One region of the Streptomyces sp. NPDC127177 genome, then DNA from elsewhere that is predicted to be linked to it. Evidence: riboswitches for the same ligand, from Rfam matches in the RefSeq annotation. Region 1 holds a riboswitch; the other holds the start of a gene.

What was found. A riboswitch is a leader RNA that binds a small molecule or an ion and turns the genes downstream of it on or off. The one in region 1 is predicted to bind cyclic di-AMP.
Region 2: another riboswitch for cyclic di-AMP. It lies ahead of ACFVJX_RS02900 (M23 family metallopeptidase); the one in region 1 lies ahead of ACFVJX_RS07900 (transglycosylase SLT domain-containing protein).

Annotation. Positions count from the first base shown of each region.
Region 1 is NZ_JBHXUW010000008.1:26,814-30,566, forward strand. It holds gene ACFVJX_RS07895 (dihydrodipicolinate reductase) at 1-876, opposite strand, end outside; gene ACFVJX_RS07900 (transglycosylase SLT domain-containing protein) at 1,110-2,015, opposite strand; cyclic di-AMP (ydaO/yuaA leader) riboswitch at 2,019-2,207, opposite strand; gene ACFVJX_RS07905 (MarR family transcriptional regulator) at 2,553-2,891, opposite strand; gene ACFVJX_RS07910 (hypothetical protein) at 3,302-3,583, shown strand; gene ACFVJX_RS07915 (FABP family protein) at 3,609-3,753, opposite strand, start outside.
Region 2 is NZ_JBHXUW010000002.1:117,708-121,460, forward strand. It holds gene ACFVJX_RS02890 (M16 family metallopeptidase) at 1-623, shown strand, start outside; gene ACFVJX_RS02895 (M16 family metallopeptidase) at 650-2,032, shown strand; cyclic di-AMP (ydaO/yuaA leader) riboswitch at 2,245-2,412, shown strand; gene ACFVJX_RS02900 (M23 family metallopeptidase) at 2,425-3,225, shown strand; gene ACFVJX_RS02905 (GntR family transcriptional regulator) at 3,408-3,753, shown strand, end outside.

The sequences.
Region 1 (3,753 bases):
CACGCGATGGGCTCCGGAGCCGTCGGGCGGCGTGGGCCAGTCCGGGGCGCAGGACGGGTGGATGCGGGTGACGTGCTCGATGACGATGCGCGGTTCGCCCCCGACGATGCCCTGCACCTCGAAGCGGACCGCGCCCTGGGTGCCCGCCTCGAACCGGCCCATCGTGCGGGTGGTCACCGTGGTCTCCAGAGGGCGCCTGGCCATGGTCTCCCGGATGTCGTCGAGCTCCACCTCCAGGGCCCTGGCCATCAGTCGTATCTGTCCACCCCACACCATGGTCGGTACCGAGGCCGCGAGCATGAGCGGCTCGTACTCCATGGGATGTCCCATGCCGATCAGATGGCGGACCGCGTCCGGCTGGTCGTAGGTGGAGTAGTCGAAGATCTCCTGGCAGCGGATCGCGTCGACCGTGCTCCCGAGTCCGCTGATCAGCAGGGGCAGCACGTCGTTGCCCCAGCCGGGGTCGACGCCGGAGACGAACAGGGAGCCGCCGCCGTCGGCGACCGCGGCCAGGACCGGATCGCGCAGTTCGGGCGGCGCGCCGTGCCGGTCGTAGAGCGCGTACAGGGCGGGGGTGACGACCACCGCGCCCGTCCGGACCGCCCTGACGATGTCGGCGAGCGCCTCGTCGGGGCGGATGTCCCCGGAGGCGGCGTACACGACCGCGCCGGGAGCGGTGGCCAGCACCGCGTCGATGTCATCGCTCGCCGCGACGCCCAGATCGCGGCCGAGCCCGCCGAGGTCGCCCGCGTCACGGCCGGTCTTGCCGGGGTCGTGGACGAGCACGTGTGCCAGTTTCAGGGCCGGATGGGCCTCGACGGCGCGGATGGCCGCGCGGCCGACATTGCCGGTACCCCAGACCACCGTGGAAATCATGCGGCGGAGGGTAGCGCGCGGGATGAAAGGTTCATAGTGCCATCGCGCACCCGGTTGCGAGGCCTGCCGGAGGGGGCCGTGGGTTCCGGCGGAGGGGCGGCTCCGAAGGCTCCGGGCGAGGGCCCGGCCGCCTTCCTGGTGTCCGGGCCGCACGCGCGAAGGGGTGGGGCGGAGCCTCACGGCTCCGCCCCACCCCTTCTGCCGACTCACCCCGTGGGCGGAGCCGTGTGATGTCAGTAGGCGCCGAACACGTTGTCGATCGAGCCGTACGTGGCCGCGGCGTAGTTGCACGCGGCGGTGATGTTGGCGACGGGGTCCAGGATGTCCGTCGACGTGCCGGCCACGTGGAAGGCGTCGAAGGTGGGCTGGATGACCTGGAGGAGGCCCTTCGAAGGCGTGCCTGCGGCAGCGTTCGAGTCCCAGTCGTTGACGATCTGCGGGTTGCCGGAGGACTCGCGGATGATGTTGCGGTAGATGCCGTCGTAGCTGCCGGGGATGCCGTTCTGCGCCATCACGGCCAGCGACTCCTTGATCCAGCCGTCGAGGTCGTCGGTGTACGCGGTCGCGGACTGCGCGGGGGCGGTGGCGGCGGTGTTCTCGGCGACGGGGGTGGCCGTCCGCTCCGAACGGTCGGCGCGGCCGGTTCCCTCGGCACGGTCGGAGGACTGCGAGGCGCCGTTCGCGGACTTGGACTCGTCGGCCGGCTTCGACTCGGTCGTCTTCGCCTTCGATTCGGCCTTCGGCGCCGTCTTGGGCGCGACAGCCTCGGACTTGGCGCCGATGGTCAGCTTGAGGCCCGGGTGAATGAGGTCGGGGTTCTGGCCGACGACACTCCGGTTGTCCTTGTAGAGCCGCTCCCAGCCACCGCTGAGGGAATGCCCCTGGGCGATCTTGTAAAGCGAATCGCCGGAGACGACGGAATAGACGGTGGACTCCGCCTTGTGCGCGGCGATTTCCTTCGCAGCGACGGAAGTCGGGGCCGCGGCCTTTTCGGCGACGGCAGCGTGCGCCGGGGCGGCGGAAGCCGATCCGGCGCCGATCAGGGGCAGTGCGAGGACGACTCCACCGGTGCTCACGGCGATGAAACCGCGGGTCAGGGAGGTGGACTTGGAACGACGGTGCTTACCGTTGAAGGGCATGACGAATTTCCTCTCCGCCGCCTGCGAGGTGAGCTGTCGGGTTCGGACTGGAGATGTCCGGCCGCACGTGATGGCGACTTCACCCCTAGCCGGTCCGGATACCGGACCGGCGGCAAAACTGGGTCCCCCGCTCCTGCCGTACGTGAGTGGGTCGGGTTCCCGGACGGCGGCAGGATTCGGCGTTCCATCCGGATTGACGGCGACCGTAAGCGAGAAACACCGACCGAAACAAGCCAGGAATTCCAAATCCCAATTGATCCACAAGATCAATTAAAGGAAATGCTCACATCGGGACCTCGCGACGGAAGTCAACTTTCTTGGCGCAGCAGGGAACCGAAGCCCGACGCCCTGCGTCCGTGGGCGGAAAAGTGATGCTGGCCACTGCGCCCGAAAGGAGCGATTTGGTCAATATTCACCATGTTTGATCCCCCGAAAACACACCCTGAGTGGTCATAACGAGCAGTTCGGATTAATTACCCAATCAGGACATTTGGCAGCACCTGAAAGTCACCCCGTCCCACCGGAGCCCGCCCCTACTCAAGGCCGGAGGCGACCGACAGCCTCCGGCGTGAGATAACGGGCCAGCACATCGAGCGCCTCGGTGACCGCCAGCAGCCGCTGCAAGTCATCGGTGCCGAGCGCGGCGGCCAGAGCCCCGTCGACCGGCGCGGCCCTGACCTCGGCCACGCGTTCCGAGACCTCGGATGCCCGCCGGATCAGCTGCCGCCGGACGTCCGCCGGATCGGGTGCCGTCACGATCGAGCCCGGCTCCTTCAGCCGGGCCACGGCACCCGAGACCCGACTCTGGGGCAGACCCGTGTGCACGGCGATCGAGCTCACCGAGGTGTCCGGATGCCCGAGGAGGTCGCTCGGCACGACGAGGGCCACCCGGGCGCCGACCGCCGCACACCGGCCGAGGCGGGCGGCTCCGGGAGCACCTCCTCGCCGATCTGCATGAGCGAGCCGGCCGACCGCCTCGTGGACCGCTGGACCGTGGTCACCCACGACCGCCGGGACCTCTCCCGCAGCACCCTCCACTCCCCCGGGCACCGCGTCACCATGGCGCAAGCACGCGGACGACGTGCACCTCCTGCCGGCGGAACCGACCGACGAGCCCGCCCTGATGCTCGGGTGCGGCATGGGCGCCGCCATCGGCCTGCACCTCGCGGCCGCCCGTCCCGAGCGGCGCGCACTGCTGGTGACACACGACCCGGTCGCCCCGTCGCTACTGCCGGTCGTGGTCGACGAAAAAGCCGAAGTCGCCGTGACGGCGCGGGGTGAGCGGCATGGGGGTGAGGTCCGGCTCGGTCTCCTGGTGTGCGGGATCGATCCTCACCGCGGTCGTCGAGGCCGAACCCGACCTGGAGGCGCTGCGAACCGCTCCCGTACGGATCGTGCCCGCGGGCGGTGGCACGACGGCGCCTTCGGTCTTCGTCGGACAGTGCGCACAGCGCCTCGCCGGCCTCACCGGCCGGGAAGTCGTGCGGTTCCCCGGCGGACACAACGGCAACACCACGCACCCACGGGCCCATGCGGTCCGGCTGCGGGAGGTCCTGACCGGAGCGTGAGCGCCACCGGCCCCAGGACCCGCCCTCAGCTCTCGCGTCGGAGCCGCGCCGAGAGATGGTGCTGAAGGGGCTGCCCGACCGCCGCGAGGTCATGGACGCACGTGAGCGTGCCGTCGTCCGTAAGGGTGTAGCGGCGCCGGGTGGCACTGACCTCCTTGGCCGTGGGAGCG
Region 2 (3,753 bases), on a different contig from region 1:
AGGAGGTCCGCGAGGAGGTTCCGGCGCGTGCCCTGATGGCCGCCTACCGGCTGCCGCACGACGGCACCCGGGAGTGCGACGCCGCGGATCTCGCACTGACGGTGCTGGGCGGCGGCGAGTCGTCCCGGCTGCACAACCGGCTGGTCCGCCGCGACCGCACGGCCGTCGCGGCCGGATTCGGGCTGCTGCGGCTGGCCGGTGCGCCCTCGCTCGGCTGGCTGGACGTCAAGACGTCCGGCGGTGTCGAGGTGGCGCAGATCGAGACCGCGGTCGACGAGGAGCTCGCCCGGTTCGCCGATGAGGGCCCCTCGCCCGAGGAAATGGAGCGTGCGCAGGCCCAGTTGGAGCGCGAGTGGCTGGACCGTCTCGGCACGGTCGCCGGCCGTGCCGACGAACTGTGCAGGTTCGCCGTGCTGTTCGGTGACCCGCAGCTCGCCCTGACCGCCGTGCACCGGGTGCTCGACGTCACCGCCGAGGAGGTCCGGACGGCCGCCAGGGCCCAGCTGCGCCCCGACAACCGGGCGGTGCTGGTCTACGAGCCCCTGGAGCCGTCGGAGCCCACCGAAGAGGTGGCTGACGGCGCCGCCAACGACACCGACGCTCACGAAGGAGCGGACAAGTGACCGACGCTGCCGCGACTGGAGTCTCGATGGAGTACCACCCGCAGCCCGCCCCCGGAGCGGCCAGGCCCTGGGCCTTCCCCGCTCCCGAGCGTGGCGCCCTGCCCAACGGCCTCACGGTGCTGCGCTGCCACCGCCCCGGCCAGCAGGTCGTCGCCGTCGAGATCTTCCTGGAAGCCCCCCTGGAGGCCGAGCCTCAGGGGCTGGACGGGGTGGCGACGATCATGTCGCGCGCCCTGTCCGAGGGCACCGACAAGCACAGTGCCGAGGAGTTCGCCGCCGAGCTGGAGCGATGTGGCGCCACGCTGGACGCCCACGCCGACCACCCCGGCGTCCGGGTCTCCCTGGAGGTGCCCGCCTCCCGGCTGGCCAAGGCGCTCGGCCTGGTCGCCGAGGCCCTGCGGGCACCGGCCTTCGCCGACAGCGAGATCGAGCGGCTGGTGAACAACCGGCTCGACGAGATCCCGCACGAGCAGGCCAACCCCGCCCGGCGCGCCGCCAAGCAGCTCTCCAAGGAGCTCTTCCCGGCCACGGCCCGGATGTCGCGCCCGCGCCAGGGCACCGAGGAGACCGTGGAGCGGATCGACTCCGCGGCCGTGCGCGCCTTCTACGACGCCCATGTCCGGCCGTCCACCGCGACCGCCGTGGTCGTCGGTGACCTCACCGGCATCGATCTGGACGCGCTGCTCGCCGAGACCATCGGTGACTGGTCGGGCAACACGGCCGAGCCCCGTCCGGTTCCGCCGATCACCGCCGACGACACCGGCAGGGTGGTCATCGTGGACCGTCCCGGCGCGGTTCAGACGCAGCTCCTGATCGGCCGGATCGGCGCCGACCGGCACGACAGCGTCTGGCCGGCCCAGGTGCTCGGCACCTACTGCCTGGGCGGCACGCTCACCTCCCGGCTCGACCGCGTGCTGCGTGAGGAGAAGGGCTACACCTACGGCGTCCGCGCCTTCGCCCAGGTGCTGCGCTCCTCGGCACGCGATTCCGCGACGGGGGCGACCGGTGCCGCGATGCTGGCCATCAGCGGCTCGGTGGACACCGAGTCCACCGGTCCGGCGCTCGATGACCTGTGGAAGGTGCTGCGGACCCTGGCCGCGGAGGGCCTGACGGACGCCGAACGCGAGACGGCCGTGCAGAACCTCGTGGGCGTCGCGCCGCTGAAGTTCGAGACGGCGGCCTCGGTCGCGGCCACCCTCGCCGACCAGGTCGAGCAGCATCTGCCGGACGACTACCAGGCGCAGCTGTACGCGCGCCTGGCCGACACCGGCACGGTGGAGGCGACCGCGGCCGTGGTCAACGCCTTCCCGGGGGACCGGCTGGTCACGGTCCTCGTCGGGGACGCCGCGCAGATCGAGGAGCCCGTCAGGGCGCTCGGTATCGGCGAGGTGTCGGTCGTCACCGGCTGACCGGTCACCCACCCCGATAACGGGGCAAAGGGCGGGGCCCGGCGGATCACCAACCGCCGAGCCCCGCCCCTTTTGTCTGCTTTGGGGGAGAGGTTGCCTGTCTGCCCTGTGGGATGTGCTACAAAACCGCCTGTCCGTTTGGTGGGGGGAAGTGCCCCCGTCTAGCGTCGGCCCGGCTGTCCGCCACTCGTATGCCGCATCCGCGACGTACCGGGCAGCCATCGCCGAGTCCCCGTCAGGCGCGAGCCCTGGGGAGCCGGGGACCCACGCAGTCCCTGGGGTGAATCGGATGCCCGTGCCTCTGTGGCGCCGGGGGTCCGTAGGAGACCTTCCTGCTCCGAACCCGTCAGCTAACCCGGTAGGCGAGAGGGAAGGAAAGGACCAGCCACTTCATGGCGTTCACCCGTGCCACCGGGAAGCATCGTGCCCCGAGCCGTCTGACGCGCTGCGGTGCGAAGGCCGTCGGCATCGCGACCCTGGCCACCACCGGCGTCATCGGCTCCATGGCCTCTCCGGCCCTCGCCGCGGACACCGAGACCCCCGCCACCGGCGAGACCGGCCTCACCCAGGTCATCTCGATCGAGGGGGACCTCGCCGAGCGGATCGCCGCCCAGGCGGACGAGCAGCAGCATCAGGCGGACGTCGCGGCGAAGGTGAAGGTCGAGGCGAAGAAGAAGGCCGAGGCGAAGGCCAGGGCGGCCGCGAAGGCCAAGGCCGCCGCCCGCGCCAAGAAGGCCCGGGAGAGCAAGGCGCGTGCCGCCCGCTCCGCCGAGCGCGCCAGGCTGGGTACCTTCCAGCTCCCCGTCGCCGGTTCGTACGTGAGCACCGGATACAAGTCCAGCGGCTCCCTGTGGTCCTCCGGCAGCCACTCCGGCGTCGACTTCCACGCCGCGTCCGGCACCTCCGTCGTCGCCGTCGGCGCCGGCACGGTCGTCGAGGCCGGCTGGGGCGGCGCGTACGGCAACAACATCGTGCTCCGGATGACGGACGGCACGTACACCCAGTACGGCCACCTCTCCTCGATCGGCGTCTCCGTCGGCCAGAGCGTCGGCCAGGGGCAGCAGATCGGTCTCTCCGGCTCCACCGGCAACTCCACCGGCCCGCACCTCCACTTCGAGGCCCGCACCACACCCTCGTACGGCTCCGACATGGACCCGGTCGCCTACCTGCGCGCACACGGCGTCAGTCTCTGACGGCACGAAATCCTCGACGAAGGCCCCGGCACCGTGCCGGGGCCTTCGTCGTACCCGGCCGCACGGCCAAAAGATATTCATGAATTTCCACCCGGCATCGGAAATGCGAGCGCATTGCAATAGAGTCACAGGACAGGCGTCGATCGGCCGCGTTCCGCGGGGATTAAGGCGGAGGTTCGGACATGCGCATTCCGGCGCATTCGGTATGCACGGCAATCCGTGACGACATCGTCTCCGGTGTCTTCGAACGCGGCAGCCGACTCACCGAGGAGGTGCTCGCGCGCCGCTACGGGGTCTCCCGCGTCCCGGTGCGCGAAGCGTTGCGCACCCTGGAGTCCGAGGGTTTCGTGGTCACCCGCAGGCACGCCGGGGCCTGCGTGGCGGAGCCCGACGAGCAGGAGGCCGCCGACCTCCTGGAGGTCCGGATGCTGCTGGAGCCGCTCGGCGCGGCCCGCGCCGCCCAGCGGCGCACCGACGCCCACCTCAAGGTGTTGCGCGGCCTGGTCCGGCTGGGCCAGGAGCGGGCCC